4 regions of the Halomonas sp. BLK-85 genome follow, and region 3 is predicted to be linked to each of the others. Evidence: predicted binding sites of a transcription regulator. Region 3 holds the regulator's gene; each other region holds the start of a gene.
What was found. The regulator sigma-54, encoded in region 3, starts transcription at its own class of promoters, with help from an activator protein. The targets are predictions, from matches to a motif close to TGGCACNNNNNTTGCTNT.
Positions count from the first base shown of each region.

Region 1: LL947_RS06615 (putative urea ABC transporter substrate-binding protein) is a predicted target of sigma-54. The motif match lies at 2,751-2,768, and genes of this name have one in related genera.
Region 2: glnA (glutamate--ammonia ligase) is a predicted target of sigma-54. The motif match lies at 3,664-3,681, and genes of this name have one in related genera.
Region 4: LL947_RS13740 (P-II family nitrogen regulator) is a predicted target of sigma-54. The motif match lies at 4,427-4,444, and genes of this name have one in related genera.

Region 1 is NZ_CP087731.1:1,481,312-1,488,848, forward strand. Features, by position in the region: gene LL947_RS06605 (ABC transporter ATP-binding protein) at 1-545, opposite strand, end outside; gene LL947_RS06610 (ABC transporter permease) at 542-1,369, opposite strand; gene LL947_RS06615 (putative urea ABC transporter substrate-binding protein) at 1,430-2,506, opposite strand; guanidine-I (ykkC/yxkD leader) riboswitch at 2,564-2,698, opposite strand; gene LL947_RS06620 (glycoside hydrolase family 19 protein) at 3,019-7,323, opposite strand.
Region 2 is NZ_CP087731.1:2,793,916-2,801,452, forward strand. Features, by position in the region: gene glnG (nitrogen regulation protein NR(I)) at 1-179, opposite strand, end outside; gene glnL (nitrogen regulation protein NR(II)) at 226-1,275, opposite strand; gene LL947_RS12675 (DUF4124 domain-containing protein) at 1,431-1,961, opposite strand; gene glnA (glutamate--ammonia ligase) at 2,081-3,487, opposite strand; gene LL947_RS12685 (hypothetical protein) at 4,038-4,343, shown strand; gene LL947_RS12690 (NAD-dependent succinate-semialdehyde dehydrogenase) at 4,927-6,417, opposite strand; gene LL947_RS12695 (TetR/AcrR family transcriptional regulator) at 6,454-7,098, opposite strand; gene LL947_RS12700 (ABC transporter ATP-binding protein) at 7,261-7,537, opposite strand, start outside.
Region 3 is NZ_CP087731.1:1,922,737-1,930,273, reverse strand. Features, by position in the region: gene rapZ (RNase adapter RapZ) at 1-500, opposite strand, end outside; gene ptsN (PTS IIA-like nitrogen regulatory protein PtsN) at 561-1,028, opposite strand; gene hpf (ribosome hibernation-promoting factor, HPF/YfiA family) at 1,033-1,341, opposite strand; gene LL947_RS08705 (RNA polymerase factor sigma-54) at 1,482-2,897, opposite strand; gene lptB (LPS export ABC transporter ATP-binding protein) at 3,029-3,796, opposite strand; gene lptA (lipopolysaccharide transport periplasmic protein LptA) at 3,806-4,315, opposite strand; gene lptC (LPS export ABC transporter periplasmic protein LptC) at 4,330-4,911, opposite strand; gene LL947_RS08685 (KdsC family phosphatase) at 4,914-5,456, opposite strand; gene LL947_RS08680 (KpsF/GutQ family sugar-phosphate isomerase) at 5,505-6,494, opposite strand; gene LL947_RS08675 (ABC transporter ATP-binding protein) at 6,741-7,537, shown strand, end outside.
Region 4 is NZ_CP087731.1:3,003,741-3,011,277, reverse strand. Features, by position in the region: gene LL947_RS13760 (ABC transporter ATP-binding protein) at 1-512, opposite strand, end outside; gene LL947_RS13755 (TonB-dependent siderophore receptor) at 691-2,898, shown strand; gene fhuF (siderophore-iron reductase FhuF) at 2,924-3,565, opposite strand; gene LL947_RS13745 (accessory factor UbiK family protein) at 3,817-4,179, opposite strand; gene LL947_RS13740 (P-II family nitrogen regulator) at 4,523-4,861, shown strand; gene LL947_RS13735 (ammonium transporter) at 4,905-6,155, shown strand; gene glnK (P-II family nitrogen regulator) at 6,381-6,719, shown strand; one part of gene LL947_RS13725 (IS3 family transposase) at 6,817-7,108, shown strand; one part of gene LL947_RS13725 (IS3 family transposase) at 7,108-7,537, shown strand, end outside.

The DNA.
Region 1 (7,537 bases), 440 kb from region 3:
AGCCCGTACATGTCCTGGCGGATGCCCGGGTCGAGGGCGCCGAAGGGCTCATCCAGCAACAGGATACGTGGCCGCATCATCAGCGCCTGCGCGATGGCCAGACGCTGCTGCATGCCACCGGAAAGCTCGTGAGGGTATTTGTTCAGCGCATGGCTCAGGCCCACTTCGTCGATGCGGGCCCGGGCGGTGTCAATTGCCCGGCGTCTGGCAGTACCAAAGCTCTTGCCCAAAAACCGGGCGCTGTGCAGTTCATCGGCAATCATGACGTTACCCAGCACCGTCAGATGAGGAAAAACTGAGTATTTCTGAAAGACAACGCCGCGGTCTGGCCCTGGCTCATTGGGAATCGGTTTGTCATCCAGCGTGAGGCTCCCCCTGGATGTGGCTTCCGTGCCCAGCAGCATTTTGAGAAAGGTGGTTTTACCGCACCCGGAAGCGCCTACCAGGGTGACAAACTCACCGGGCTCTACGCTAAAGTTAAGATTTTCAAGCACGACATGATGGCCGTAGTGTTTCTCAAGCCGTTTGGCAGCGAGCAGGCTCATGCGTTATCTCCTTCGCCTGCGTGGTACCAGGGAAAGGCCAGGCGTGATGTCCAGGCCAACAGTTGATCCAGCAGAAACGCCAGCAGGGTTATCCATGCCACGTAGGGCAGAATGATATCCATGGACAGGTAGCGGCGGACAAGGAAAATTCGGTAGCCCAGTCCTTCCTGGGCGGCTATCGCTTCAGCAGCGATCAAAAATAGCCAGGCGGTGCCCAGTGCCAAACGCGTGGCATTCAGCAGGCGTGGTGTCAGCTGCGGCAGCAGTACCCTTAACAGCACCTGCCAGGAGCTGGCGCCCAGGGTTTGCGCCTTGATTAATTGTTCATCGGGTAGGCGTATGGCATGGCCCTGAAGATCGCGGATAAGAAATGGCGTCACGCCAATCGCGATCAGCGCGATTTTTGACGCCTCACCGGTTCCAAAGGCGATAAACAGAATAGGCAGTATTGCCATGGGCGGAATCAGCGAGACAACGGTGATCAGCGGCGAGAGCTTGGCCCGCACCATGGGCAGGCCCCCACTCAGGATGCCGACGATCAGGCCAATCAGCGCGCTGATGCTCACACCAATCACAATGCGTTCCAGGCTGGCAAAGGTATCTGTCCATAGCAGGACCTCGCCGGTTCGCGCGTTTTCGACCGTGGCCAGGTGATAAAACGAACCGGCCATTTTTGACGGTGTGGGCAGCAGGCGGTCGTCGGGGTTTTCCGCCAGCCGGGCGCTGGAAAGGCTCATATAGAGCACGGCCAGCAGCAGGAAAGGCAGTAAGCCCAGTAGCCAGCGGCTTCCCCGTGAGGGCGTTAGGTTAATGAATCGCTTCATGGCTGTGTCCACACAGATTGAGGGCAGCGGGAGTGGCGTTTGCCACTCCCATGACACGTCTTATTCAGCGTCGATGTAGGTCTGGGTAAAACTTGGGTCAAAGCGCAGTCTTACATTGCCTTCATCGCCAAAGGTGCCGGAGGGCGTTTCAATGCCGACGACGCCCGCATTAGGGGCCATATCGCCCAGCAGGCCGTGGGTGAAACTGAATTCGGCGACTCTTTCCATGGTCGTCAGCACGTCGGAGCTTTCGATCAAGTCAAGCGCCTCATTGGGGTCGGTGTACAGGTAGGTGGCGGCCAGTTGTTCCTGATACCCTTCGAGATCGGTGCCTGCCGCCTCGGCCATCTGGGTGAGTGCCTGCTCGTCGTCGTTGGCCATCAGGTCCATGACCTCATACCAGGCGCCGACCAGGGCGTGGCCCAGTTCCGGGTAGTCTTGAAGTGTCTGGGTGTTGACGACCATGAGGTCAAGGATCTCGCCCGGGATCTCGGCGGAGGTGTAGACCACGTTGGCATTCGGCATTTCAGCAATGGCGCTGAGCTGCGGGTTCCAGGTGGTAACGGCTTCGGTGGATTCGCTTGAGAAAAGCCCGACAATATCGGCATCCGAGCTGTTGACCGTCTCGACATCACGTTCGCTCAGGCCGATGCTTTCCAGGCCTCGGGCCAGCAGGTAATGCGAGACGCTGAACTGCACCAGGTTGACGTTCCTGCCTTCGATATCCGCCAGATCATCGCTTCCCTTCAGCACAATGCCATCGTTGCCGTTGGAATAATCGCCGACAATCAGGGCGGTGGAATCAACGCCGCTGGCAGCCGGAAGGGTAAGGGCATCCATGTTGGTCATGGTGCAGCCGTCCATGTTGCCAGAGGTGTACTGATTGATGGATTCGACGTAGTCGTTGATCTGAACCACGTCGATACTGATATCGTATTTGTCTGCCCACTTATCCATGATGCCTTCGGCATCAATGTAGGCCCAGGGCATCCAGCCAGCATAGATAGACCAGCAGACGCTGAATTCATCGCGTTCCTGAGCCTGGACCGGCGAGACAGCAACGGCTGACGCCAGCATTAGCGTTGAAAGGGGGGCGAGAAGTAAGCTTGTCGAGGAGATAGGACGTTTGGGCAACATGGAAGCCTCCGGCGGCTATGGATAAAATCAGGGGCATCGGCGCATTGCTGAGCCTTATCCTCCCGGGCTTTTATCCCGCCGTGTAACCTTGCCGGCTGACAGTGAATCAATCATGCAAGGTCGATTGCTCTTGGACCAGTCACGCCATCAGGGCCATTCATTAATGGTGTCGGAACCCTAGCAATCTATTGAAAGCTACATTGTGTGGCAGCAATGCTACCGGTGCCCATGCTCACCTGAAAATAATGCACTATTCATGCCATTGCATAAAAGTTGATTAATATCAGTTTGTTGAGTGTGATGTTCAGGCATGCTGAGATAATGGCTGAGCCAGGATGCGCACTTTCAGTGCGAACACCTGGGTGAAATGCACCTCCATGTGGCGAACAGGGCGCTTGTCTTGGTGGTTACATGACCGAAGCAATAAAAAGGTAGCAGGGGGTATCACCCCTGCTACCTGCATGGCACGTTCTGGCGCCGCAACGCGGTTAGCGATAAAACGTCAGCAGACTCTAGACAATATCGCTAAACAGCCGCTGGTTCATCAGCTCGAGAAAAAGGCTATAACGTGCTTCCCGTGACTCATCACTGGTTCCAGAGTTGATGAGGTTGGTGATCTGGTCACAGACCTCACGCGAATCACCACCATCGGCCACGTCGTTCATTCCGTGACGCAACCAAAAATCAATGGCCGAGCGCACTGCATAGCGGGGCTCTGCGACAAGATCCGGCTCACTTTCGAAATCAATGACTTCTCCCCATAGGTCTGTGTGTCTTGCGGTAAATGCCGCATAGTTACTCCGGCCTGTCAGCTGAATGAGGCCTCGACCCCGAAAGCGCCAGCCGTCACCGGTTTCCGGGCCGCCGTTGCCCAGGGAGGCTCTTGCGTAGGCGTGGTTGGCAATGGCTTCTCTATCGGCAGGTTGATCTGTTTCATCGTTGCGCCCGTGTTGCTCGGCAAGCGCTGGATTATCTCTATAGAATTTGAAATCGCCTGTTTTGAGCGCCTCCACCGAATAGTTGAGGCTTTCAACCAGGCTCAAACGGTACCCGGTTTCATGACGCACCTGAGCCATGAAATGTGCCAGGCGCAGCTCGGTATTGAGATCTCCCAGCATCAGGTTTGCTGAAAGTTCCGAAGCAATCGCGTCCATATCGTCAGCTGAGGCCGTGCTGTTGGGCCAGACTGCGACTAGATGAGAACGCTTGATAGGCCCATTTTGTGGATCAGCCTCCTTGCCAGGCGGTTGGTTTTTCTTCGTTAGCGCCTGGCTGTTTCCCGTAGCACCAAGCAGGTTCTCGGTCGCGATGCGCCCCTGTTCAGCGCTAAGCTGACCGCTTTTGACGGCTTCCTCAATTACGCGGGCGTGATCATGGTTGGTCGCCGGATCCGACTGCCTGACCGATTGACCCACCTGGGCGCGTTGCTGCGGCGTTACACCGAGTGGCTGCAACGCTGCGCTGCTGCCAGCGCTTCCTGCACCTCCGGAGAGGGGAGTGCCATTGCTGCTGCCACTGCCACCGGACGCGCCTCCAGACTCGCCACCGCTCAGGCTACCCCCTGTGGGCGGAATTCCCATAGAGGCCTGGGCGGCTGCCAGGGCAGTATCGGCGGCCACCTTGGCAAGCTCCGTAATGGTGTCGAGTATCTGTTTCTGTTTTTCGCCGTCCACTTTCATGGCGGTATCCGCCAGAGTACGGATGGTGTTCATGGTTTCTTCACCGTAGCTCAGATTATGAAACGGCGAGGACGTCGTCAGCCCCTGAAGGGCGCTATCAATGGCAGTATTCGGGGTCTGCGGCGGCGATTGGTAACCCAGCACGGCGGATGGCAGTGAAGTGGGCTGCGGGGCCTGCATGGGGCTGCGACCACCGGTAGCAACGGGGGCGATGTCCGTTGCGCCAAACGGCACGGCCTTGCTCTGATCGATCTCCCGGGTGACGTCGCGTTTTTCGGTGGCGTTGTGGCAGGAAAGGTAGGTTTCCGCGAACACACCGCTGGTGGGCACCGATACGACCCGTGCCTGCCGGCTGATGCGACTCAGATCAATAGGTGGCAGCACCCGCAGGTTGGGCGCCAGGCGGAACGCAACGTAGTTGCCATCAACGCCTATAGGCACGTTGACAATCAGGTTGAGCAAGGACTTTCCGTTGTAGCTGAGACGGTCGAAACGCAGTGCCCGCTCCTGGGGGTCTTCGCTCATCCAGATGGCTGACATGGCCGTCATGGGATTCTGCTGCAACCAGCGCACAGCACTCTGCAGCAGCTGGTAGTCGGCTTCTCGGGGCGTTGTCTGCAACAGATTATTTCTCAGATCACCCTGGCTGGGCACCTCGAGACCTAGTGTAGCGCTGCGTTGTTCAGTGCTCACCGTGACGTTTCCAGTGCCCGGCAGGGTGTAGACGCTGATATGCGGTTTGAGGTGACGACCGCGCTGCAAATGAGCGGTTACCTCAAGATTGGAGAAGCTGAACTCCAGTGCTCGATTCATTCTCTCACGCAAAATGTCTTCCCAGACATCCTGAGCCCCCTGCGGAATGAAGCCGGGCAGGTCCGGCATATTGATCTCTGCCTGAACCTTGGGATCCAGGCGGAAGTGGAGGCCCCGGATACGATGCAGGGCTACTGGGGTTGAAACGAACTGGGTGCGCGAGCTGTCCAGCGGACGAAGAGGCACGCGGCCGTACTCTGTATTCAGGAACAGATCGATTCCTTCCTCGATGCTCTCATCTGCCATGATGGTCCAGCGGCTGGCGGTGACCTCTGGCTCCTGGTAGCTGGCGGCATTGTGGAACAGCCGCTCCAGTGCATCCATGGCGGACGTCAGGTGTCTGGGCAGCGCCTGACGCAGTGCAGATTGATGGCGCAGCAGGAAGTGGACCAGTGCCCAGTTGTAGGACGTGTAATAATGGCGGATGTCTGGCAGTGGCGGCAGCGGTGCAAAAATGTCGTGGTCAATGGCGTAAGGGACCATCAGCACGTCTTCTTCGGACATCGCCTCGGTCACCACCCGATAGTGTGCCAATACCTGATAGTACTGAATCGTCAGGGCATGATGCTGGTTCTGGTTACGCACTGTTCGCGTGCGTACTTCTTCACGCTCGGTGACCTCGGAAGCCGTGACCACCGTTGAGCGCAGGTCGCGAATAGAAGATGCCCGCTGGGACACCACATCGGACGCCTGCCTTACGGCCTGCGAGGAAATGTTGCGTACTGCATTGTTCCAGGCATCAATATTGCCATCACTCTCGCTGCCGGTATCCGGGCGCACCAGATGAGCAGCGGCAATCCCCAGGCCTGCACCCACGGGACCGCCTATCAGCCCACCGATAACGGCGCCGCCCAGATATTCTTTCCAGCCAGGCTGGTTGTTCGCTTCTGCGCTGGCCTCGGCACGGCTGCCGCCTGAGATGTTCTCTTCAATCGAGCCGGTCACAATGTCTGATACGGTTGTATCGCGCTGCATGTCGGCTTCCAGCGCTTCAGACGCTTTGACACTATCCTGACGCATGGCCCTCTCGGAGCGGCGCCAGTCGATAATGGCCAGCTTGATCTCTTCTCGCGGTGCCAGCGCAAGGCTATAAAGCAGCTTGCCCAGGCCCTGGGCCGCTGGCTGCCAAGCCTGCCGGTAATTGACGATTTTACCGGTGATGATGCGGCCCCCCACCACGCTGAGATTGGCGCCAAGATTATTGTTGGGCCGGACAGGAACCGGCGAGGTCACCGGATCGCGCTCCCAGATATAGGCATCCTCCTCATTCTGGGCGATCAGGTCAGACTCTTCTCCCCGCATCAACTGACTGAAATGGAATTCCCGAACGGCAATTTCCGAACGCGCCTTCAGGCATGCAGATCCGTCATGTTCATGCGCATCGAAAGAGAATGACTCAGGATCGTTCATCAGGTCATCGGCATCGGGATCTTCAGTAAAGATGAAATCCTTGGGCTTTTCTGCAATCTTACGGGCAATGCTGGTGGGGATGTCGAAAATGATGGGGTTTTCGAAAACGACATCAAGAAACTCGTCCTTGTCGAAACGTATTCCCTGTGTTGCGCCATGGCGGGTATTGAGTTCGATACTTTCATAGCCACTGAGATCTGTCCGGGAAGTGTCCAGGCTCAGGTAACCGTTATTGTTGGTGACCCCCCGGCTGATCACTGTGCGTTTTCCGTCCTTGGTGAAACCCACGACTTCCAGAGGTAGATGACTGCCCGACCCTCCATTTTCCTTCAGCGTTGCTTTGACCCGGATCTTGGCCAGGTGGGGGCGCTCCTTTACCTGGAACCCCCCGGCCGATTCACTGACATCAATTGGCCGATTGCCAAGGGTAGCCGCCGTCATGGTGACGTTTTTCTGTGAAGAAAGTACCGATCTTAACTGTGTTTCGGGGCTCTCAATCAGGGTGCGCAAATGCGCCGGAGCCCGCGGAAGGGGGGTTGTGGAAATACCCACCTGATCAGCAAGCTCAGGCACTTCTGCAATCGAATCGCGGATTTCCTTCAGGATGGACTGGTGATTCTCCAGGTTGAATTCGCCGACTTGGGCGACATTCCTGGCATGCTTTTCAAGTTCATCAATGCGCTGTGTTAACGGTTTCAGCTTTTTCTGCAAATCAGGGTTTTCATGGCTGGACCGTTCAAGTTCCAGGATCTCCTTGCGGATGTCGCCAACCTCAACCACCAAATCCCCCGCATTTTTTTCTTTATCCTTGACGTCGAGCAGGCTTCTTTCCAACCGTTGCAATTGGCCCCCCAGATTACTCGTCAAGTCTGTCAAACGTTTGGGCGTGACGTGTTTATTATCTGACTTCGGCATCTCATGGTCCCCCTAATTGTTAACATCAAGCGCAATCATGTAACAATTTATAAAATTAGCATTTGTTTAATAAAAAGCAAGTTGATGCACCGACGTTTGTGCCCAATAACATCGAGGATACAAAAAGGGCAGGCCACCAATGACCACGCCTACCCGGCCCCTTGACCCGACAGGCAAAAAAAAACGGCTGCCTCGGCAGCCGTTTTTTTATGGT
Region 2 (7,537 bases), 870 kb from region 3:
TCGGTCACCAGCACATCCGGCGGCTCGGCAATCAGGCGCTCCAGCACCGTATCCGCACGCTCGATACATTCAACGTCCAGATCAGGCTGCGCCAGGGCGCGCTCCAGTACCCAGCGAATCGCGCGGTCATCGTCCACAATCACCACACGAGCAACATCGGTCGAGTGAACTTCAGTCATGGCGCTTCTCCGGTGAAATCAACCAACAAATCAGTAGATGGCCCCATCAGGCCGGGCCATCCATAAACAGGGGAATCAGTAAACGAAACTCCGTCCGCCCAGGCCGGGACTCGCACTCGATCAGCCCCTGATGCTGGTGCAGGATCGACTGGGCGATCGACAGCCCCAGGCCGCTACCTTCAGCGCGCCCGGACACCATGGGGAAAAACAGCGTTTCCTGGAGACTGTCCGGCACCCCCGGCCCGTTATCAATGATGCCCACATCGCACACCAGCCGGTGCCGCTCGGCGCCCAGGGTAAACTGTCGCCGTGCCCGGGTGCGTAATACCAGCCTGGGCGCCTGCACACTGGCATCGTTCATCGCCTGAACCGCATTACGGGCCACGTTGAGGATCGCCTGGATCAGCTGGGCCTCGTCACCGGACAGGTCCGGCAGGCTGGGATCATAGTCACGCTCAATACGCACCTGGGGGTGCTCGGCAATCAATAAGGCACGCACCCGCTCCAGTACCTTATGAATATTGACCGGTGAGTGCTTCACCATGCGATTGGGTCCCAGCATGGAATCCACCAGATCGCGCAGGCGGTCAACTTCTTCAACAATAATATGGGTAAATTCCTTCAGCCCCGGATCAGAAAGATCCCGCTCCAGCAGCTGCGCTGCGCCGCGAATGCCGCCCAGCGGGTTTTTCACCTCATGGGCCAGGCCGCGGGCCAGCACCTTGATGGTTTCCTGGCGGGTCGTCAGCGCTTCCTCACGGGAAATCTGCATCAGCCGGTCACGAGGCTCAATTTCCAGCAGCAGCTCATCGGCGGACAGCGGTGTCACGGTGTAGTCCACTGTCAATGGCTCACCGCTCATCGGGATGACCCGGGCCTCGCGCTGGGTAAAGGGATGAAAGGCATCACGGGCCTTGATCAGGACATCCTCAATCGCCTCCTCCTCGCCCAGCAGCCCCTCCAACCGCGACCCCATCACACGACTGATACTCACCGCCAGCAAGGCTTCTGCTGCCGGGTTCATCCACCGCACCTGCAGCTTGCCATCCAGGAGCAAAACGGCAGTGGTGAGGTGGTCAAGCAAGCGTTGGTACATATCACTACCTGTGATCGAGTGGCATGGTGATGGAACTGCAAAAAGCGCGCCAACCTGGCGCAGCTTACTGACACAGCGTTAAGCCAGGGCTGGCCGCGCTTACACGGGCTGTTCGCGACCAGAATGCCCGCCATGATGCGCCCACTAAAGCACCATTATGGTGCAACATGAAACCGCACCATCGGGGTCTGATGGCGCACCCGCCCCTGGGCATCCAGCAATTCAGCCTGAAGCTGGTGCACGCCGGCAGGCAGATTGGCCATCCAGAAAGCCTCGCTGTGCATCGCGCTCTGGTTGATTTCACCATTAAGGCGCAAACGCAGCTGGTGGTCGTCACGCAGCGCCGGGCTCAGATCAATCTCGACCGCTGTGGCAGCGCTATTTAATCGCGCCTGATGGGCAGGATAGGCTATGGTAAAGCGATCATAAGGCATGAAGGGCGGGCCGGGAGCAGGCTTGCCTGATGGCTCAGAAGCCGGTGATGACGAAGCGACACCCGGCAGCGGCGCCAGCTCCACAGCTTCACCACCCCGCGCCGGGTTATCGGTAAAGGTGACGCGGCCTTGCTCATCCACCACCCGATAAACCGCCTGGGCTGCCAGCGATGGCGCTCCAACCAGCAAGGCCGCCCCGAGCACTCCCGCGCAAAGCCGCTGCCATTGCTTTTCTGCTGTGTGTTTGGCCATTACCGCCCCCTAACAAAAAACCCCGCCGAGGCGGGGTTTATAACGGATCACGTCGGGTTATGCCCCCTGGGTGATCATAGCAGCTTAGTTCAGCATCAGTGCTTATATCAGCAAGGTGCTTAGCAGCTGTAGTACATGTCAAACTCGATCGGGTGCGTGGCCATACGCATACGCTCGACGTCTTCCATTTTCAGTTCGATGTAGGCATCGATCATTTCATCGGTGAACACGCCACCTTCAGTCAGGAAGGCGCGGTCAGTATCGAGGGCTTCCAGCGCCTGATCCAGGCTGTGCGCAACGGTCGGCACGGCCTTGCCTTCTTCCGGCGGCAGGTCGTAGAGGTTTTTGTCCATGGCATCGCCAGGATGGATCTTGTTCTTGATACCATCGATACCGGCCATCAGCATGGCTGAGAAGCACAGGTAGGGGTTGGCGGTCGGGTCAGGGAAACGCAGCTCGACACGCTTGCCTTTCGGGCTGGCGGTATACGGGATACGGATGGACGCGGAACGGTTGCGGGCGCTGTAGGCCAGCATGACCGGCGCTTCAAAGCCCGGCACCAGACGCTTGTAGGAGTTGGTTGAGGCATTGGCAAAGGCGTTCAGGGCACGGGCGTGCTTGATGATGCCGCCAATGTAGTAAAGCGCCATTTCAGACAGGCCCGCGTACTCGTCACCGGCGAACTGGTTCTGACCTTCTTTCCAGAACGACTGGTGAACGTGCATGCCGGAGCCGTTATCACCCACGATCGGCTTGGGCATGAAGGTGGCCGTCTTGCCATAGGCATGTGCCACGTTGTGGATCACATACTTCATTTCCTGAACTTCGTCGGCCTTCTTCACCAGGGTGTTGAACTTGACGCCGATTTCGTTCTGGCCGGCGTTGGACACCTCATGGTGATGCACTTCTACCGACTGGCCAATCGCTTCCAGGGTATTGCACATGGCACTACGAATATCGTGGAAGCTATCCACCGGGGGAACCGGGAAGTAGCCGCCTTTGACACGCGGGCGGTGGCCCAGGTTGCCGCCTTCCACCTGACGGTCAGTTGACCAGGCACCTTCTTCTGAAGAGATCTTGTACATGGCGCCTTCAATATCGGCCTTCCAGTGTACTTCATCAAAGATAAAGAACTCAGGCTCCGGGCCAAAGAAGGCGGTATCGCCCAAGCCGGTAGACTGCAGATAGGCTTCAGCGCGCTTGGCAATAGAACGCGGGTCACGATCGTAGCCCTGCATGGTGGCCGGCTCGATGATATCGCAGCGCAGCACCAGGGTAGCGTCTTCGGTGAAGGGATCCAGGTACGCTGAACCGTCTTCCGGGCGCAGGATCATGTCGGATTCGTTGATGCCTTTCCAGCCATTGATGGAGGAACCATCAAACATCTGGCCATTTTCAAAAAACTCTTCATCCACGTCACGCGCAGGAATCGTCACGTGCTGTTCCTTGCCGCGCGTATCAGTAAAACGCAGGTCGACCCACTTGATGTCGTGTTCTTCGATGAGTGCAATTGTCTTGGTTGACATGGTGTCCTCCGGTTTAGGCGTAACTGAGCGTATCTGGGCACCTGTTGGTACCTTGCGTATTACCTGAAGCTTCAGGCAAGACGCAGAACAGGCCAAACGCGGTGCAAAGTTAAATCGGCTACTGTTTTAGCACGTCCAGGCATCCGCTGCCTATGACCTTAGCCGCTGACATTTATAATGCAGGTTGTATGCCAACCACGCACCAATAAAGGGTATAAAAAAATAAACTCCTGTTTTAGATGATATTTATCCGCTTTTTCAAAATCACTCAATGCCACATAAAAGAGCAAAACGTATTTCCCAACGCCTAAATGCCACTAAAAGGCGACCCATCCCAGTATTAACGCACCAAAAAAGCACAGATAAAACCCATATTGCACCATATAAGTGCAAAAGGCTTGCAGAAGTGACGACCAGGCCCTTGACGCCTCCTCTTTCCCCTAATCCGGATGTGCTCTAGTGTGTAGGTAAGGCCAACCGCGCAGCCTGACGCTTTCAATCAGCCACCAGCCTGGCGGACTTCACACTCTTTCCAGCCAAGGAAATAACCATGCACAAGCACATCGAATGGGACCCCACCGACGGCGACAGCGTCACCGCCAACCTCAACCCCGACACCCCTTACCCGGGCGAGATCCTTTCCGCCCGCTACAAAGGCTGCAATGTGCGCGTCAAGGTAGAAACCTACCGCGAGGATGACTGCGTCAGCGTCGCCAGCGTTGTGGCTCTCATCACCCCCAGCGGCAAACGCAAGGAAAGCCACCACGACCTGCAACTCGGCGACATCGTCCGCCTGCCGGATGACAAGCGCAGCATTGAACGCTGGCATGAAGAAGATCAGCAAGGGGATGAATAAAGAGGCGTTGATGATGCTTACCACCGATTCATCAACGCCACCCCGTCATTCCCGCGTGCTTTTAACGGGATTCCATGTTGATCTTGGTGTTCTTGCCGCTGCAGGAAAGCCAATCTTCCTACACGCATAAGGAAGAAGCACAAAAGTCCCCGGCAGCATCACCTGCTTCGCACAGCGCTTGCGCAAATTCAGAGTTGCCTGTGCGCCAGCGAACAATATCGTCATTAGCTGTATAGAAGGCTTGTGATGAATGAGCACTTAGATGGAAACAACCGCGAAGGGCCTTGTCATTTTTCGCTGATGCCGCGGTCGGCGGTGAAACGCCTGGATTGGTTGTGCTGCCGTTGGCGGTGCTGTGGCTGTCGGGCCCACCACAACGGTAGCGTCAACAATGTTAAAAACCCATTGTTGGTTTTAGAGGACTAAACACCTGGATTGTGTTGTATCTCAGTAGAGGAGACGTTCATTGCAGCGAACGTCTCCATTTAGCAGCCTTTACCAGAGAAATTACTGTTTCATGCAAGCCTTTCCGCTTGGCCAACAAAAGCACCTTCTCCCTGACATGACACTGCATACGACATAGTCACTGCATGCCGCCCATACACAGGTATTTCAGTTCCATAAATTCATCCAGCCCGTAGTGGGAACCCTCGCGGCCCAGCCCGCTTTCCTTGATGCCGCCAAAGGGGGCTACTTCGGTGGAAATGATGCCCTCGTTGATGCCTACTATGCCGGTTTCCAGGGCCTCAGCGACGCGCCCTATGCGTTGCACGTTGTTGCTGTAGAAATAGGCCGCCAGGCCAAACTCGGTGTCGTTGGCCATGGCAACGGCCTCGGCTTCAGTCTCGAACTGAAACAGTGGTGCAACCGGGCCAAAAGTCTCGGCCTTGGCAATCTGCATATTCTGGGTGACGCCTGTGAGTATGGTGGGGGTGTAAAAACACCCGGCAAGACCTTCCAGGCTCTGGGGGGTGCCGCCACACAGTATGCTTGCGCCCTTGTCGGTGGCGTCCTGAACATGCGCTTTGACCTTGTCGAGCGCGGCCTGATTGATCAGGGGCCCTTGGTCGGTGTCGCCCTCAAGGCCGGCGCCCACTACCAGTTTGGCCACGGCGTCAGCGAGTTTTTCACTGAATGCCTGGTACACGCCAGACTGCACGTATACTCGGTTGGCGCACACGCAGGTTTGCCCGGTGTTGCGGTACTTTGATGCCATCAGGCCGGCCACAGCCGCATCAAGGTCAGCATCGTCAAAGACGATAAAGGGCGCATTGCCACCCAGTTCCAGGCTGACTTTTTTAACGGTACTGCTGGCCTGAGACATCAACAGCTTGCCCACCGGAGTGGAGCCCGTAAAGGTGACCTTGCGGACCTCGGGGTGGGTGGTCAGCGTCTTGCCTATGTCGGGCGCCTGCGCTTTTGAGCAGGTCACCACGTTGAGCACACCGGGGGGAATGCCGGCCTGCTCGGCCAGTTCAGCCAGTGCCAATGCACAAAGCGGGGTGTCTTCAGCAGGCTTTACCACCACGGGGCAGCCGGCTGCCAGGGCCGGCCCAACCTTGCGGGTCATCATCGCAATCGGGAAGTTCCATGGGGTGATGGCGGCCACCACCCCGATAGGCTGCTTGATGACCATGATCCGCTTGTCAGGGCCGTGGCCTGGGATGACATCACCATAGGCGCGTTTGGCTTCTTCTGCGAACCATTCAACAAAGCTGGCGCCATAGGCGACTTCGCCCCGTGCTTCTTTCAACGGCTTGCCCTGCTCAGCCGTCATCAACCGGGCGAGCGCTTCCTGATTGGCCATGATCAGATCAAACCAACGCCTTAACAGCCCTGCCCGCTCTTTGGCGGTGAGCGCTCGCCACGCTGGCCAGGCGGCGGTAGCTGCGTCTATCGCCCGACATGTGTCGGCCTGGTTCATGTCTGGCACATTCGCCAGCGTCTCGCCGGTGGCCGGGTTGATCACCGCAAAACACGCGCCGGTTTCGGCGAGCACCCATTGGCCGTTCAGGTAGGCATTTTCGCGCAGCAAGGGAAACTCGCTAGATACCTGGTGGGTTGAATGAGCCATGAAACACCTCTTGTAAGAAAGGGTTGGTCGGTGCAGTCAGAGCAGGTAGCTTTCTACCACGTCTCTGACAAACACGGCGTAGTCATCGACCGCTACGTTCTGGTCGCGATACTTTCTGCGCTTCAGGTACCAGTCCTGAAGTAGGGCCTTGATCATTGAGGCTACCAGGCGAACATTGCGTGCCTGATACACTCCAGCCTGTATGCCATCTTCAATCATGCCCAGGAAAATCGCCTCGATTTCGAGTTCAATCGCAATGGCGTCGCGCTTTTCTTCCGCGGGCAGGCTTTTCGCTTCCATATACGAAAAATAGAACCAGGCTCGCATCATCTCACTTAGGTAAAGATGCGCTTTGATCGCTGCAAACAGGCGGCTGCGTTGCTCTTGAATGCCGTTGGTATAGTGAAGCAGCGTCCAGCGAGTCAGCACAAAACCATGGCTCTGTATCAGATGAATCAGGTCATCCTTGTTACGAATGTAGGCATAGAGCCCACCCATACTCATGTCCGCATCGGCACAGAGGTCACGCAGGGTCATTGCATGAAAGCCTTTTGAGTTGGCAAGGCGCAGGGTTGAATCAATGATCCGAGTCAGGTTCTTGACCGCGGTGGCCTCCTTCTTGATGCTGATCCTGTCCTGGTTCTGGCGATAGACGTCACGGATCACATCTTCCTTGGACAAACTAAGCTCTTGCCGAAAGGCCTCATAATGCTCGATTTTAGGGGCATCAAGATTGCCTCTTGCGTCTGAGCCATTTTGATTGCTGGGTCCAGTATTGTAAGCCACGCTGCGCGTCTCCTTATGCTATGGCGTGCATGATGGCCCCCTGAGGGGCCTTGCGTTTCATGCTACCGACAGGAAGCGGTCCTGGGTTGCCTGATCGGCTCGCAGTGCCTCACTGCTTGAGGCATGCGCCACTTGGCCTTTTTCAAGTATGTAGGCGCGTTGGGCATGTTTAAGGGCAAACCTGACGCTCTGGTCGGTGAACAATATCGTGGTGGTATGGCTCAGATCGTCGATCAGCTCACCTATCTGCTTCACGATGACAGGGGCCAGCCCCTCATTGGGCTCATCAAGCAGCAACAGCGATGGCTGGATCATCAGCGAGCGGGCTACCGCC
Region 3 (7,537 bases):
GTGATCGTCAGTTTGTCGCTCTTGTGCAGCGCCACCTGGTCAGTGATCCGGCTACGCAGATCATGAGCGGTCATCCGGGAGGTATCAATCGTCAGGTCGGCAAGATCGCGCACAGCACTCAGCGTGTTTTCTTCCTTGCTGATGGCTTCCTCAAGGGTGAGATCACTATGGCGGGTCAGCGGATGACGGCGGCGGGTTGCCGAATAGCGCTCAAGCAGGATGCGTGCGTCTGTGGTCAGGTAGACAATCTGAAAATGAATGTCGCGTTGATGCAGTTCAGTGAGCAGTCTGGGGAGTTTTTCAAGGGCCCCGGGCAGATTCCGGGCATCAATGCTGACGGCCAGGCGTGACTGCTCCCCCTGGTCGCGTAGTTCATCAACCAAAGAAGCCAGAAGCATCGCTGGAAGATTATCAATGGCGTAATAACCAAGGTCTTCCAACGCTTGCAGGGCAATGGATTTTCCTGAGCCGGAACGGCCGCTGATAATGACCAGTTGCATAGCGTCTCTCTTGCATGGGGACACCCTGAAAGTGTTTCGGGTGTACTGGAAGCATCTGGATCAGAAGGCGCTATCGCGTATTTTCTCACTGATCAGGTCAAGTAGTTCCCGCTGACTACCTGCCTTGCGAAGTTGAGCCCGAACGTTTGCGTCATTCATGATAGTGGCTACCTGACCGAGCAGCGCAAGATGGGTGTCATCTGCTTGTTCGGGTACCAAAAGCACAAATACCAGATCGACCGGTTCGCCATCGATCGCATCAAAATCAACCGCTTCAGAAAGTTTCAGAAAGCTGCCAATCGGGGTTGAGCAGTGTGGGCTACGGGCATGCGGGATGGCCACACCATTGCCGATACCGGTACTGCCCAGGCGCTCCCGATTGATCAGACGGCCAAATACCTCCTGGCTGTCGAGGCTGGGGGTGTTCTGGGCAATAAAGGTGCTGAAAAATTCCAGCACCCGTTTTTTGCTGCCCCCAGGCACATCATAGAGAACGCGCTCCGGAGGCAGGATGGTTTCCAATGTCATTGGTTTACCGCACACCTGCGCCTTGGGCGCGTGCTTGGGCTTTTTCCTTGTGTTTAACCAGCTGACGGTCAATCTTGTCTGCCAGGGCATCGATAGCAGCATACATATCGACATCCGTAGCTTCAGCATGCAAGTCTGCGCCGGAAGCGTGCAGCGTACAGGCAGCTTGCTGACGCTCTTTCTCTACCGACAGAGTGACCTGAACCGTAGTGATATTATCGTAATGGCGCTCTACCCGAGTGAGCTTCTCGTTGACATAGTCGCGCAGGGCGTCGGTCAATTCTACGTGATGGCCGGTAATGTTGACTTGCATTGACGTACTCCTTTCATCGGACTGATCTTTGATTGTAACCCTTTTTTTTATGAAGCAAAGCCCTTTGGGGCAAGTTTCCTTTGAACTCAGCCACTTCTTGACAAAACGATTGAGCCGGTTGCCATATAGCCGTTGAGGAGTCAGCTCAGATGGCGGCGTTCGCTGGAAGACGGAATGCCCATGGCTTCACGGTATTTGGCCACGGTGCGTCGCGCCACGCTTACGCCATCCTTATTCAACAGCGTCACCAGACGGCTGTCGGATAGCGGTTTATGAGCCGGCTCTTCCTGGATCAGTTTTTTGATCCGTGCCCGAATGGCAGTGCTTGAGTGATGGTCTCCGTCCTGATTGCTGACGTGGCTTGAGAAAAAGTACTTGAGCTCGAATACTCCGCGCGGGGTATGAATGAACTTCTGGGTGGTGACGCGGGATATGGTCGATTCGTGCATATCCACGGCGCTGGCAATATCCGCAAGAATCAGCGGTTTCATGGCTTCTTCGCCCTGTTCCAGAAAGCCTATCTGGCGAACAATGATTTCCTGGCCGACACGCAGCAAGGTGTCGTTGCGGCTGGCCAGACTTTTGATCAACCAGCGCGCCTCCTGAAGATGATCCTTGAGGAACTGGTTATCTTCACTTTTGTCAGCACGCTTGATCAGGCTGGCATATTCCGGTTGTATGCGTAGTCGAGGAATGGCATCAGGATTAAGCGTCAGGTGCCAACCCTGATGATCATGATGCACCACCAGATCGGGTGTGACATAACCGCTGGCGGTGCTACCAAAGGTGCTGCCCGGACGAGGATCCAGACTTCGTATCAGGCCAATCACTTCGCTGAGTTGGTCGTCGTCCAGATTAAGGCGGCGTTTCAGAGTGCGGCTATCATGTTTGCCGAGTATTTCCAGAAACTGCCTGACCAGGCGTTTGGCCGCAACAAGCAATGGCGTCGTGTCGGGTAGCGCTGCCAGCTGTAGCATCAGGCACTCACGTAAATCGCGGGCAAATACGCCAGTAGGCTCAAACTGTTGTAGGCGTAACAGGACGCTCTCGATTTCACGTTGCTGTATACCTTCATGGGCAGTCATCTGCAGACTTTCACGAATCTCGCTTAACGTCAGTGACAGGTAGCCATTGTTATCCACCGCATCAATCAGGGTTTCGGCGATAATGTGTTCACGGGGGCTGATATCTGTCATGGCAAGTTGCCACAAAAGATGTCCGTGCAGGCTTTGTACTGCCGTGTCACGCTCAAAGTCGGGGCCTTCCTGGCCAGGGCTGCCTGAACCGAATGAATCCTGGTATGTGTCTGACCAGTCACTATCGACCGAGAGTTCGCTGGGAATATCCTCTGACCAGTCAGCTTCCTTGTCTTCCTGGCTGGCGTGCTCGCCAAACTCTTCTTCCTGTTCCAGTAAAGGATTGGCATCCAGTGCGTTCTGGATTTCCTGACGAAGATCCAGAGTCGACAGCTGCAGCAGGGCGATTGCCTGTTGCAACTGGGGAGTCATCGTCAGTTGAGTGCCAAGACGCAGTTGAAGGGACGCTTTCATGACCATTCGTGAACCACCCGTGGCATATAAAGCTTTACCCTAAAACCACCGGCTTTCAGGCGCAAGCAGCAATAAGCATGCCATCGAAAAAAATTACCTGTGAATGTGATGACTAACAGTCTGGGCGACGACTGACATCACAGTTTAAAGTCCTCGCCAAGATAGATATCCCGGACTTGCTGATTGTCCAGAATCGTATCGGGGGAGCCGCTGGCAATGATGTGGCCGTCGCCGACGATATAGGCGGTATCACAGATATCCAAGGTTTCCCGGACATTGTGATCAGTAATCAATACGCCAATGTGGCGTGCCTTGAGTGCACGGATGATGGTCTTGATATCACCAACAGAAATTGGGTCAACCCCGGCAAAAGGTTCATCAAGCAGGATGAAAAGCGGATCAGTGGCCAGCGAGCGGGCAATTTCAACGCGACGCCTTTCACCGCCGGACAGGCTCATGCCAAGGTTGTCGCGAATGTGAGTGATATGAAAGTCCTCGAGCAGTTTCTCGAGATGATCTTTACGTTCGTTGCGGGAAAGCCCCTGGCGGGTCTCCAGAATCGCCATGATGTTGTCAGCGACGCTCAGTTTGCGAAAAATGGAGGCTTCCTGAGGCAGATAGCCGATCCCGGCAATGGCGCGTTCATGCATGGGTGCCCGGCTAAGATTCAGGTCATCGATATATACCTTGCCAGCATCGGCTTTAACCAACCCGACAATCATGTAGAAAGATGTGGTCTTGCCTGCGCCATTGGGGCCAAGAAGCCCAACGATGCTGCCTTGGGCAATATCAAGATTGATATCCTTGACAACTCGGCGTCGCTTATAGCTTTTGGCCAGGTGGCGTGCTGAAAGTGTTTTGCCGGGTGGGCTCAGTACTGCAGCCGTGACGTCATCGAAAGACACTGAAGGCTCCTACTGCTGCTCAGGTTGCAAGATCATGCGAATGCGTTGGTTTTCACTGCCTTCGACATCCGATCGGGCCTGAATGACACCCCGATCGATGAAATATTCCAACTGGCCGCCGGTGAAACGGTCGTCTCCCTGACTGAGTTCAGCGCGATCTGTCAGCACCACCCGGCGTTCCGCGACATGGTAAGTGATGCGTTTGGCCTTGCCTTCGGTAATCTCTTTCCGGCCTTCGAAACGATTACGGATATAGGCGCGGTCACCCGTGGCAATTGCTCTGGACAGTTCGCCATTGGCGTTACGCTGAATTTCTACTCGAGTGCCGTCTATACGCAGATCACCCTGGCGTATGCGCACATCGCCAGTGTAAACGGCGGTGCCTGCGTTCTGGTCGATATCGAGCTGGTCGGCTTCTACTTCAACAGGATCGCCAGGGGCGGCATACAGCACCTGAAAACTGGCCGCACTGAGCAAGAGGCTGAAAAACACACGAGTGGTCAAGGCAGGGATATTCATCGGGTAATACTCCTTTAAGGTGCCATCTCGGTCGGGTGATAACCACGCACCTGGCCCGCCAGCTGCATGCGGTCTTCGTTAAGCCATAAATCCATTCGTTGAGCCTGAATGGATTGAGGCGGTTGTTCCAGCATGACAGGGCGGTTGCTGAAGGCGTGCGCTTCTGCGCTGTGATAATCAAGCCGCTGTGTGGTCAGCAGCCAGGTTTCCTGAGGCTCCCTTAGGCGGACATTGCCGCGTAAAACAAGATGCTCCCCCTGATTGTCGATGTGGCCTTGCTGCGCACTTGCGTGCCACTCGCGCTGTTGACTATCGACCAGTAGGGCGCGCGGAGACTCAAGCTGAGTGGTCTGGCGTTGGGGCGTATGCGTCAGTTTTTTGACCGTCAGGCGCTGATGGCGATCGCCTTGCTGGTCATACAGCGTGAGCACAGCATTATCGACCACATGTCCGGGTTCTTCAGCTCTGGCGTCCGGGTCGATTGTGTGACCTGAGTCTGCTTGCCAATCGAACCAGGCCAGCAACCCACCCAACGCAAGGATGAGACCGGCCAGAACCAGGCGTTGTAAGGTAACGAAAGAGCGGCTCTCGGTCATTATCAGCGGCGACCGTGTAGATAAGTGTCTATCACAGTGCCCCAATGGCCCTGAGCATCGAGCAAGGCATCGCATACTTCGCGAACTGCGCCGTGCCCGCCCAGCCGCTCAGTGATCCAGTCAGCATGAGTGTGCAGGTAATCAGGGGCATTCGGCACCGTAATGCCGACGCCAGAGCGCTTTATAGTGGCCAGGTCTGGCAGGTCATCGCCGCAGTAGGCGACCTGATCGAGCTCGAGATTCAAACGCTGGCAAAGCTTTCGGAGAGTGACAAGTTTATCTTCACAGCCTTGATAGACGTGGGGGATGCCGAGTGCCGCTGCGCGTTGGCTGACCATGGGGGAATCCCGCCCGGTAATGATGGCAACATGCAACCCGGCCCGTTTAAGCAGCTTGAGACCCTGTCCATCCTGCGTATGAAAGGCTTTTATCTCCACGCCATCAGCCTGAAAATATAACCGGCCATCGGTCAGTACGCCATCGACGTCCATAGCAAATAAGCGCACGCGGCGCAGGTGATCAACCAGGTTGGCGGGTTGGCTCATGAAAACTCCATCTGAGAAGGCAGTTGATATTTTTGCCAAGTATGCTTGCTAGATAACGCCACTGACGAGCAAGTCATGCATGTGAAGTGCGCCGATTGGGCGCTGCTCATCATCGACCACTGCCAGAGCGGTAATCTTGCTTTCCTCCATTAGCCGCACTGCCTCAGCGGCCAGCATGCTGGGCGCGATGCGTTTGCCAGGGCGAGTCATGACGTCATCCACCAGCACATCTCGCAGATCGTAATGGTGATCCAGAGTGCGGCGTAAATCACCATCGGTGTAAACCCCGGCAAGCCGACCTTGGGAATCGATCACGCAGGTAAACCCCAGCCCCTTTAGGGTAATTTCCAGCAGGGCATCCCGCAAAGGGCTCCCAAGGGGGATGCTTGGCAGACGCTCGCCGTCGTGCATTACATCCTTCACGCAAAGTAACAAACGCTTGCCGAGAGTGCCGCCCGGATGTGAAAGGGCAAAATCTTCAGCCGTAAAACCACGTGCCTCAAGCAGGGCCACCGCAAGAGCATCGCCCAGGGCGAGCGCTGCCGTTGTAGAGCTGGTCGGTGCCAGGTCCAAAGGGCAAGCTTCTCGTTCAACCCCGCTGTTCAGGTGGGCATCGGCGTGACGAGCCAGGGTGGAATGCACTCGCCCAGTCATGCTTATCAAGGGGGCTCCCAGACGTTTGAGGAGGGGCAACAGGGCGGTCACTTCACTGGTTTCACCAGAGTTTGACAGGGCAATGACGACGTCGCTGCGAGTGATCATGCCAAGGTCGCCGTGGCTGGCTTCTCCGGGGTGAACAAAAAAGGCGGGTGTACCGGTGCTGGCCAGGGTGGCCGCAAGCTTGCCCGCGATATGTCCGGATTTGCCCATGCCCGTGACCACAACGCGTCCTTTGCAGGCGAGGATCAGTTCGCAGGCGCGGTCAAAGTGCTCGTCAAGCTTGGCTTGTAGATGACCAATCGCTTCCTGTTCTATCTGTAACGTGCGCAGTGCGCTTTCACGCATCAAGCTGGTAGCTGGGGGTATCGCATGGGGCATGGCATGACTCACTTGACGATCACCGATCGGTAAATGAAACATTTTATATTAACATCCGTAGCGAGGTGACCGCATATTTATTCCCGCTCACGTGCGACAATAGATGTTTTAGAAATTCTGAATTGAGTTAGAATACAATGTTCGATTACGTTTTTGAACGCCCTTCACCGTCAGATGTCTGTTTGCTACTGGGCTTTCGCCAGGTATCTGATGCTTTCTGCGCACAAGGTGAGTGCCGGGTTTTATATGACTGATACTGCTTTTATTGAAATACAGGATCTGCATTTTACGCGGGGAGATCATGAGATCTTTCGTGGCGTTAACATGTCCATTCCTCGTGGAAGGGTAACCGCTATCATGGGGCCGAGCGGCACGGGCAAAACAACATTGCTCAAGTTGATTGGCGGGCAGTTGACGCCAGACAGTGGACGCATCCTGATCGATGGGCAGGATGTCAACAGGCTTTCCAGGAAGGCGTTGTTCAAATTGCGCCAACGCATGGGAATGTTGTTCCAGAGCGGCGCTTTATTTTCCGATCTGGATGTGTTCGAAAATGTGGCCTTTCCTCTTCGGGTACATACCAATCTGCCGGATGCGATGGTGCGCGATATCGTGCTTTTGAAACTGCAGGCGGTAGGGCTTAGAGGGGCTCGAGAGCTGATGCCATCCGAGCTTTCGGGTGGAATGGCCCGTCGCGTGGCGCTTGCCCGTGCTGTATCTCTGGACCCTGAATTGATTCTGTATGACGAGCCTTTTGTGGGTCAGGACCCCATTTCGATGGGGGTCCTTGTGCAGCTGATCAAGCGCCTCAATCAGGCGCTTGAACTAACCTCGGTGGTGGTGTCTCACGATATCAAGGAAACCTTGAGTATTGCCGATTACCTGTACCTGATCGCAGACGGCGAAGTTGTTGCTCACGGTACGCCACAGATGCTGGATACGCATCAGGACCCCCGCGTCGAGCAGTTTATGCATGGCCAGCCGGATGGCCCCGTGCCCTTTCATTATCCCGCGCAGCCGTTTTACGACGACATTCTTAATCA
Region 4 (7,537 bases), 1.1 Mb from region 3:
GCAATGTCCAAGGCCGCAAGGGGCTCATCCAACAACAGAAACTGACTTCCTTGGGCCAGCAACATGGCCAGCCAGACGCGTTGACGCTCGCCCCCCGACAGCGTATCCACGAGACGATCGGCAAACCTTTGTGTCTGGGTGAGCTCGAGTGCCTGTTCAATGGCGTTCAGATCCTGTTTGCCAGGCCGCCCCCAAATCCCATGCCACGGATAACGGCCCATGGCGATCAGCTCTCGTCCGGTAAGGTGTTCGGTAGGTGGCAAGCTTTGTGGCAGGTAGGCAACCTGACGGGCAAATGCACGTGATCTCCACTGTGTGATGTTGTGACCTGCAAAGTAGATCTCGCCGTCGCTGGGTGCTTGCTGCCGCGCCAGCAGTTTCAATAGCGTGGACTTCCCTGACCCATTATGACCGATCAAGCCACATACCTGGCCTGGGACAAACCGGGTCGTGGTGGCCTGTAAAAGTGTTCGGTCAGCGATGCGATAGCCAGCGGCATGGATGTCAAACATGGCATTTACTCTGTTTGGATTTCGGCAGTAAGCAGAAGAGCCGCTGAGTATAAATGAACATGAATACTTATCAAAATTATTAGCAAATGATAATTTTTGCTATTTATTATATTAGTGATTATTGCTATGATCCGCTCGCATTTTTCACCGATTGATATCTCATAGAGGCACTTTATCCATGCAACCCGTTCACCAGTACTCGTCTGTGCTTACGCGTATTTCCAATCCAGAATCGATGAACCCCCTGTTACTCAGCATCCGTCGTGCCTGCGCCGGAGCCGCTTCGGGGTTTCTTTTATTGGGTCCCAGCTCTGTTCTGGCACAAGACGACACGGTGGATCTGGGAGCGGTTACTGTGCAGGCCGAAGCGTTGTCCTTGGTCACAGAGGGGAGCGATGATTACCGTGTTGCGCAAACAAGCACCCCTACGCGACTGGACTTGACGCCTCGCGAGACACCACAGTCAACATCGACCTTGACGCGTGCCCAGCTCGATGACTTTCAGCTGAACACTGTCAATGAGGCGCTGGAAAGCGTACCGGGTGTGACCATTGAACGCCTGGAGACAGACCGCACCTATTACACCGCTCGCGGTTTCGACATTAACAATTTTCAGGTGGACGGGCTGCGCGTTCCCATGCCCTACAATAATATTCACGGCGATATGGATACCGCTGTCTACGACCGGATTGAAGTGGTGCGTGGCGCCACTGGCTTGATGTCGGGGTCAGGTAATCCGGCGGCGACCGTTAACTTTGTCCGCAAGCGGCCGACATCCTCTCCACAGGCATCGGTAGGTGTCAGCGCCGGGAGCTGGAACCGTCAGCGCGTGGATGCCGATGTCTCTGGTCCGTTGGACGATGCCGGACGTGTGCGCGGCCGCCTGGTGGCCGCTGGCCTGCAGACGGATTCCTATCTGGATCGTCTTAGCCGTGAACGCGGCCTGCTATACGGGGTGCTGGAAGCCGATATCACTGATACGACCCGGCTCAGTGTTGGCCACACCTGGCAGGACAACAACACCGACTCCAACATGTGGGGCTCATTGCCAAGCTATGATACGGCAGGTAACCCGACGAACTATTCGCGCAGCACCTCGTCAGCACCGGACTGGTCTTACTGGGATGGTGAAACCCATCGCAGCTTCATTGAGCTGAGCCAGGAACTGAATAATGACTGGTCATTGAAAACGACCCTGACACACCTGGATATGCTGTCTGATACCCAGCTTTTCTATATCTATGGCTCACCTGATGCCGCCAGTGGCCAGATTGACAGCAGTCAGCTCACCCTGAGTCAATACGAAAGGCACCTGGAGCAGTGGGTGGCCGATGTGCATGCCAAAGGCACTATTGATGCCTTCGGACGTTCACACCAGCTGGTGGTCGGTTCTGACTGGAGTCAAAGCCGCAATCAGCAGGAATCCCGCTATCCGGTGACCTCACCTACAACGCCCCTTCCTCCACTGGATGAGTGGAACGGTGCCTATCCTGAGCCGACGGAGTGGATTGCTTATCCCACGACTGTCGGGGATGCGACCATCAAGGAGCGCAGTTTCTATACGGCAGCCAAACTGGATCTGGCTGACCGCTGGACAGGTGTCGCCGGGACGCGTGTGAGTTGGTTTGATGCCTATGGTGAACAGTACGGGGTATCACAGGCAACGGATGCTGACGCCGTGGTGACGCCCTATGTTGGGGTGATTTATGACATCACACCGGATGCGTCACTGTATGCCAGCTATACCAGTATTTTTTCACCGCAGACCGAAACAGACATCAGTGGCGAGTATCTTGACCCTATTGATGGCGAGGCGCAGGAAGTCGGCATCAAGGCAGACGTCTTTGATATGGGAGCTGATGCGACGCTGTCGGCATTTCGCATCACCCAGGATAACGTGGCACAGCCAAATGGCACTCTGCCAGATGGCACCGCCATCTACGCTGAAGGTGACGGGATTACCAGCAAAGGGTTTGAAGCCACTCTGGCGGGCGAACTGGCACCAGGTTGGCAGGCTAATCTGGGATACACCTATATTGACATAGAAGACGCGGACGGCCAGGCAGCAAATACCTATATTCCCCGCCATATGGTGCGTGCGTCTACCAGTTACCGCCCGGCGTCACTGGACCAGCTGAAAATAGGCGCGCGCGTGCGTTGGCAGGATGAGATCGAACGTGAGCGTGATCTGGCAGATGGCAAAACCCGCCAGGAGGCCTATACACTGGTAGACCTGATGGCCAGCTACGATTTCAGTGAGCGACTGACAGGGTCTTTGAACATCAACAACGTGACGGATGAAAAGTATCTGACCAGCCTGAAGTGGGATCAGAGTTTTTACGGTGCATCACGTCACTTCATGGCCAATGTGACCTGGCGCTACTGAGGGCTCGCGTTTCATCGGTGTGCTGTCAAACGCCCATGCCTTGCATGGGCGTTGATTGTTTAAGGGGCTTGACTTGCCGTCGGGTGCACGCAATTGGGCAGTTGTCGCAGTAGCCAAGGGCGGGAATCCGATAGCACAAGCAGCAGAGACGCCGCTGGCGACAGCCCTTTCTACCCGGGGATAGAGGTTGGTAAAGCGGGTTGCGCTGGCCGTCGGGGCGTTGCGGTTGATGAAGGAGTGCGCTGGCATCGCTCAAGCGCTTTGAGTCAACGTCAGGATGCGTGGCAAAGCGTTGCGTAAAGTATTCGAAGTAGGTGCCGGCATTGTTCCAGTAAACCCGAGGTGATACGCCGGACAGTGTCACGAGTGCGTTAATAATGGGTGTCAGGTGAGCATCAAGCAGCGGGGAAAATTGCTCAAAGGGGGATGACGCCGCAACAGGGACGCCAGAATGTGCAAAATGCAGGCGCTGCGTGTACCCCTCAACGGAGGGATAGACAGCTACATGATCCAATGCTGCTGGTAACTGGCGGCCAAGCAGGCAATGGGAAGCCAGTGTGGCGGCAATCAGAACGCTGAAATGCCATTTAGACCACAGCGATGCTGTTGCCTTCAGGTCATGGCTTTGTAACTGTGTCTGGCCAAAAAAAGTGATCTGTTGACGCAACCGGCAGACATCCTGCAGTGCGTAACCCGCTAACAGCCTGGTACAGGGAGGGGGCCCATAAGTAGGGGGCTTTAGGCCTTTCAATGTATGGCGGTATACCTCATGCAGCCCCTTTGGTGTCGACATTGCCTCTCCTGGTATCGCCCGAGTGATTGTCGGCGAGGCCTTTGGGCCTTGCCGACAATCAGGCTAGCAGGAGGGCAAAAGATGTCAACGATTATGATTATCATTTGCAAAAATGGTCGAACTGGCTATGTTATTGGCTTGTCGTCGCCACCGGTATTATCGTCCTGTGCGCCGGTGTTGCTCTCACTATGATGTGTTTCATTGCTTTCAGCGGGCGTCTGCGCAGAGGGCGTGGCGTGTTCATCATTATCCAGTGCGGCTTCAAGCGCGGCCACCTGGCTTTCCAGCGCTTCAACGCGGGTACGGGTGCGTTGTAGTACATCCATCAGGATATCGAAATCTTCCCGTGACACCAGTTCCAGGCGGTCAAAGGCGCCGCGTACTACCTGGTGGACACCTTTCTGGATATCTTCCGGAGCTTGTGACGCATTCTGCAGGCGCTCGCCGATCTGTTGAGCCAATTGGCCGATACGGTCATGGGGCATCATGGTTCTTCTCCTTTTGAGTGGGCTATTCCAAGGATACGCAACACAGCGCCAATGCGCATGTATCAGAGCCTTTTTGATTAAAAAAATCCCTGCCTGGCGTATGAGTTGAAATGATGCAGTGCGGCAATCGGGTTGCCCTTTTTTGGTGCATGATCAGTGCCGACTGATGGCAGAGTGCGCCCTGATTGCACACAGGAAGAAGAGTTTTATCAATAAGTGTTTGTATTTAAACATAAAAATACAGAGTTGGCACGTTATGCGCATTGTAGAGGGGCAAGCACCTGGTTCGGGCAGCGACGGCTGCTTGCGCCAACCTCTGTTAACGACGCAAGGGAGATCCGGGATGAAACTCATCACCGCCATCATCAAACCGTTCAAGCTCGACGACGTGCGCGAAGCGTTGGCTGACAACGGTGTTCAAGGCATTACCGTGACGGAAGTCAAAGGCTTTGGCCGTCAGAAGGGACATACAGAGCTTTACCGTGGCGCTGAATACGTCGTCGATTTTCTTCCCAAGGTGAAAGTGGAAGTCGCTGTCGATGATTCTCGTCTGGAAAGCGTACTGGACGCTATTTGCAGTGCCGCCAACAGCGGCAAGATCGGTGACGGCAAGGTGTTTGTGACACCGCTGGACGATGTAATCCGTATCCGTACCGGTGAGCGTGGTGGCGACGCAGTATAACCCCGCTTTCACCCTTTGATTCTAGCTTGATGGAGACTGTCCGATGAACGAGTTCGCTGAGCTGAGTTACGCGCTCGATACTTTCTACTTTCTGATATGCGGTGTTCTGGTCATGTGGATGGCCGCCGGGTTCTCAATGCTTGAAGCCGGTCTTGTCCGCTCCAAGAACACGGCTGAAATCCTGACCAAGAATATTGCCCTGTTTTCGATTGCCTGCACCATGTATCTGCTGGTGGGCTACTACCTGATGTATTCAAGCGCCGCAGGCGGCTTTATCCCCAATCTGGGTTTCCTGATTGGCGCCGAAAACAGCGTCGATGCTGTCACCGCCGGTGGCGATGATGCGCCCTACTATTCCATGCGCTCCGACTTTTTCTTCCAGGTTGTCTTTGTGGCAACGGCCATGTCGATTGTCTCGGGCGCTGTAGCTGAGCGTATGAAACTGTGGGCTTTCCTGGCTTTTGCTGTCGTGATGACGGCTGTGATCTACCCGGTATCCGGTTACTGGACATGGGGCGGTGGTTGGATCAGCGCTATCGGTTTTTCTGATTACGCGGGTTCTGGCATTGTTCACATGGCCGGTGCAGCAGCAGCGCTGGCGGGCGTTCTGGTGCTTGGTCCACGTAAGGGCAAATACGGCAAGGATGGCTCTATCCGCGCCATTCCAGGGGCTAATCTGCCGCTTGCAACGCTGGGTACCTTTATCCTGTGGATGGGCTGGTTCGGCTTCAACGGCGGTTCCGAGCTGAAGATGTCAGATGTCGGCTCTGCCAATGCGGTCGCGCAGGTCATGGTGAATACCAATGCCGCAGCCGCTGGCGGTGTGATTGCAGCCCTGATCCTGGCCAAGCTGTGGTTCCGCAAGGCGGATCTGACCATGGCACTGAACGGTGGTCTGGCCGGTCTGGTAGCAATCACTGCAGGGCCTTCTGCGCCCTCTGCATTTGCCGCCATGCTGATTGGTATTGTTGGTGGTCTGCTGGTAGTGGCCTCCATTGTGATGCTTGACAAGTTGAAGCTGGATGACCCTGTTGGTGCGATCTCTGTACACGGTGTGGTCGGTATCTGGGGCTGCCTGGCAGTGCCGCTGACCAATGCTGATGCTACCTTTGGTGCCCAGATCATCGGTATGGCCGGCATCTTTGCCTGGGTCTTCACTGCCAGCCTGATTGTCTGGTTGATTCTCAAGGCGGTGATGGGTGTTCGTGTCACTGAAGAGGAAGAATACGAAGGCGTCGACATCGCTGAATGCGGTATGGAAGCCTATCCGGAGTTCAGTGCTTCCAGTAAATAAGCATTGCCATGTAAAAATGACGTCCACTTGCTGGCCCCCCATTTCGGGGGGCTTTTTTGTATCCATAGAAGCATCTGCTTCCAATCAGTTTTTCATTATCGGCGGGTGGCGGTGTATGCTAACGGGTATCGATTGCGATCGTTTCTGTTGACCATGGCGTATGCTTACACCATGAGCAGACGGCGCTAACCAATTTCAATCCCATTGTATTCAGAGGACGACGCCATGAAACTGATTTCTGCCATTATCAAGCCGTTCAAGCTTGATGACGTGCGCGAATCGCTCTCCGATATCGGTGTGCAAGGCATTACCGTGACAGAAGTGAAAGGCTTTGGCCGTCAGAAGGGGCATACCGAGCTGTACCGGGGTGCTGAGTATGTGGTGGATTTTCTGCCCAAGGTGAAGCTTGAGGTGGCCGTGGATGACGATATGGCCGAGCAGGTGATTGATGCCATCACCCAGGTGGCCAATACCGGCAAGATTGGCGATGGCAAGATTTTTGTCATGCCGCTTGAGCAGGTGATCCGCATTCGCACCGGTGAAACCGGCAAAGACGCGGTTTAGATTTGTTAGCTGTGATTGGTGAATGGTGATTGGTGAATAGTGAATGGTTGGAGTGCCCCTGAAAAAGTAGACACCTTTTTTCTAGAGAGAAGGTGTTATGAAATACAAGCGTAGCCCCAGGTATTCTGACGAGTTCAAGCGTGACGCGGTGCAAACGTCTCTGACTTCACCACAGACACAGACGATGCTTGCTGCCAAACTATGTATACATCCGAATACATTAAGTCGTTGGCGCAAGGAGTTGACTATGGATAACACACCGTCTGATAAAAAAATTGCCAATGTCGGCCCTGAGAAAAGCGTTCAGGAGCTCGAAAGTGAAATTAAGAAGCTGAAAAAGCAGCTAAAACGCTCCCAGCTGGAGGCTGAAATCTTAAAAAAGGCGGACGAGTACTTCACCAAGCACGGCAAGTAAAATTTGCTTTTATTGAGGCCCACCGTCACTTGCGGTGGCCGCTCTCAATAACTTGTGGAGTACTCGGTGTCTCTCGATCAGGGTATTATCGTTGGAAGGGCCACCAACGGTGCCCTGGAAGAATGCAAAAGCGCCATCAAAGCATCACGTCTTTTTTGCTAGAGCGTGCTAAGAAAATGAAGAACGTGCCCGGTTATCGCAAGCTATGGTTGGAAGCTCAGGACGAAGGGTTTCGCTGCGGAAAGAACCAGGTTCAGCGTCTGCTTCAAGACGCAGGCTACCGTTCCTGTACCGCATTGAAGCCTGGATATCGACGCAGTGTGTCAAAATTACCTGTTTTGCCTAACCTATTGAACCGGGAGTTTGCCGTAGGTAAACCCAACAGAGTCTGGGTCTCGGATAT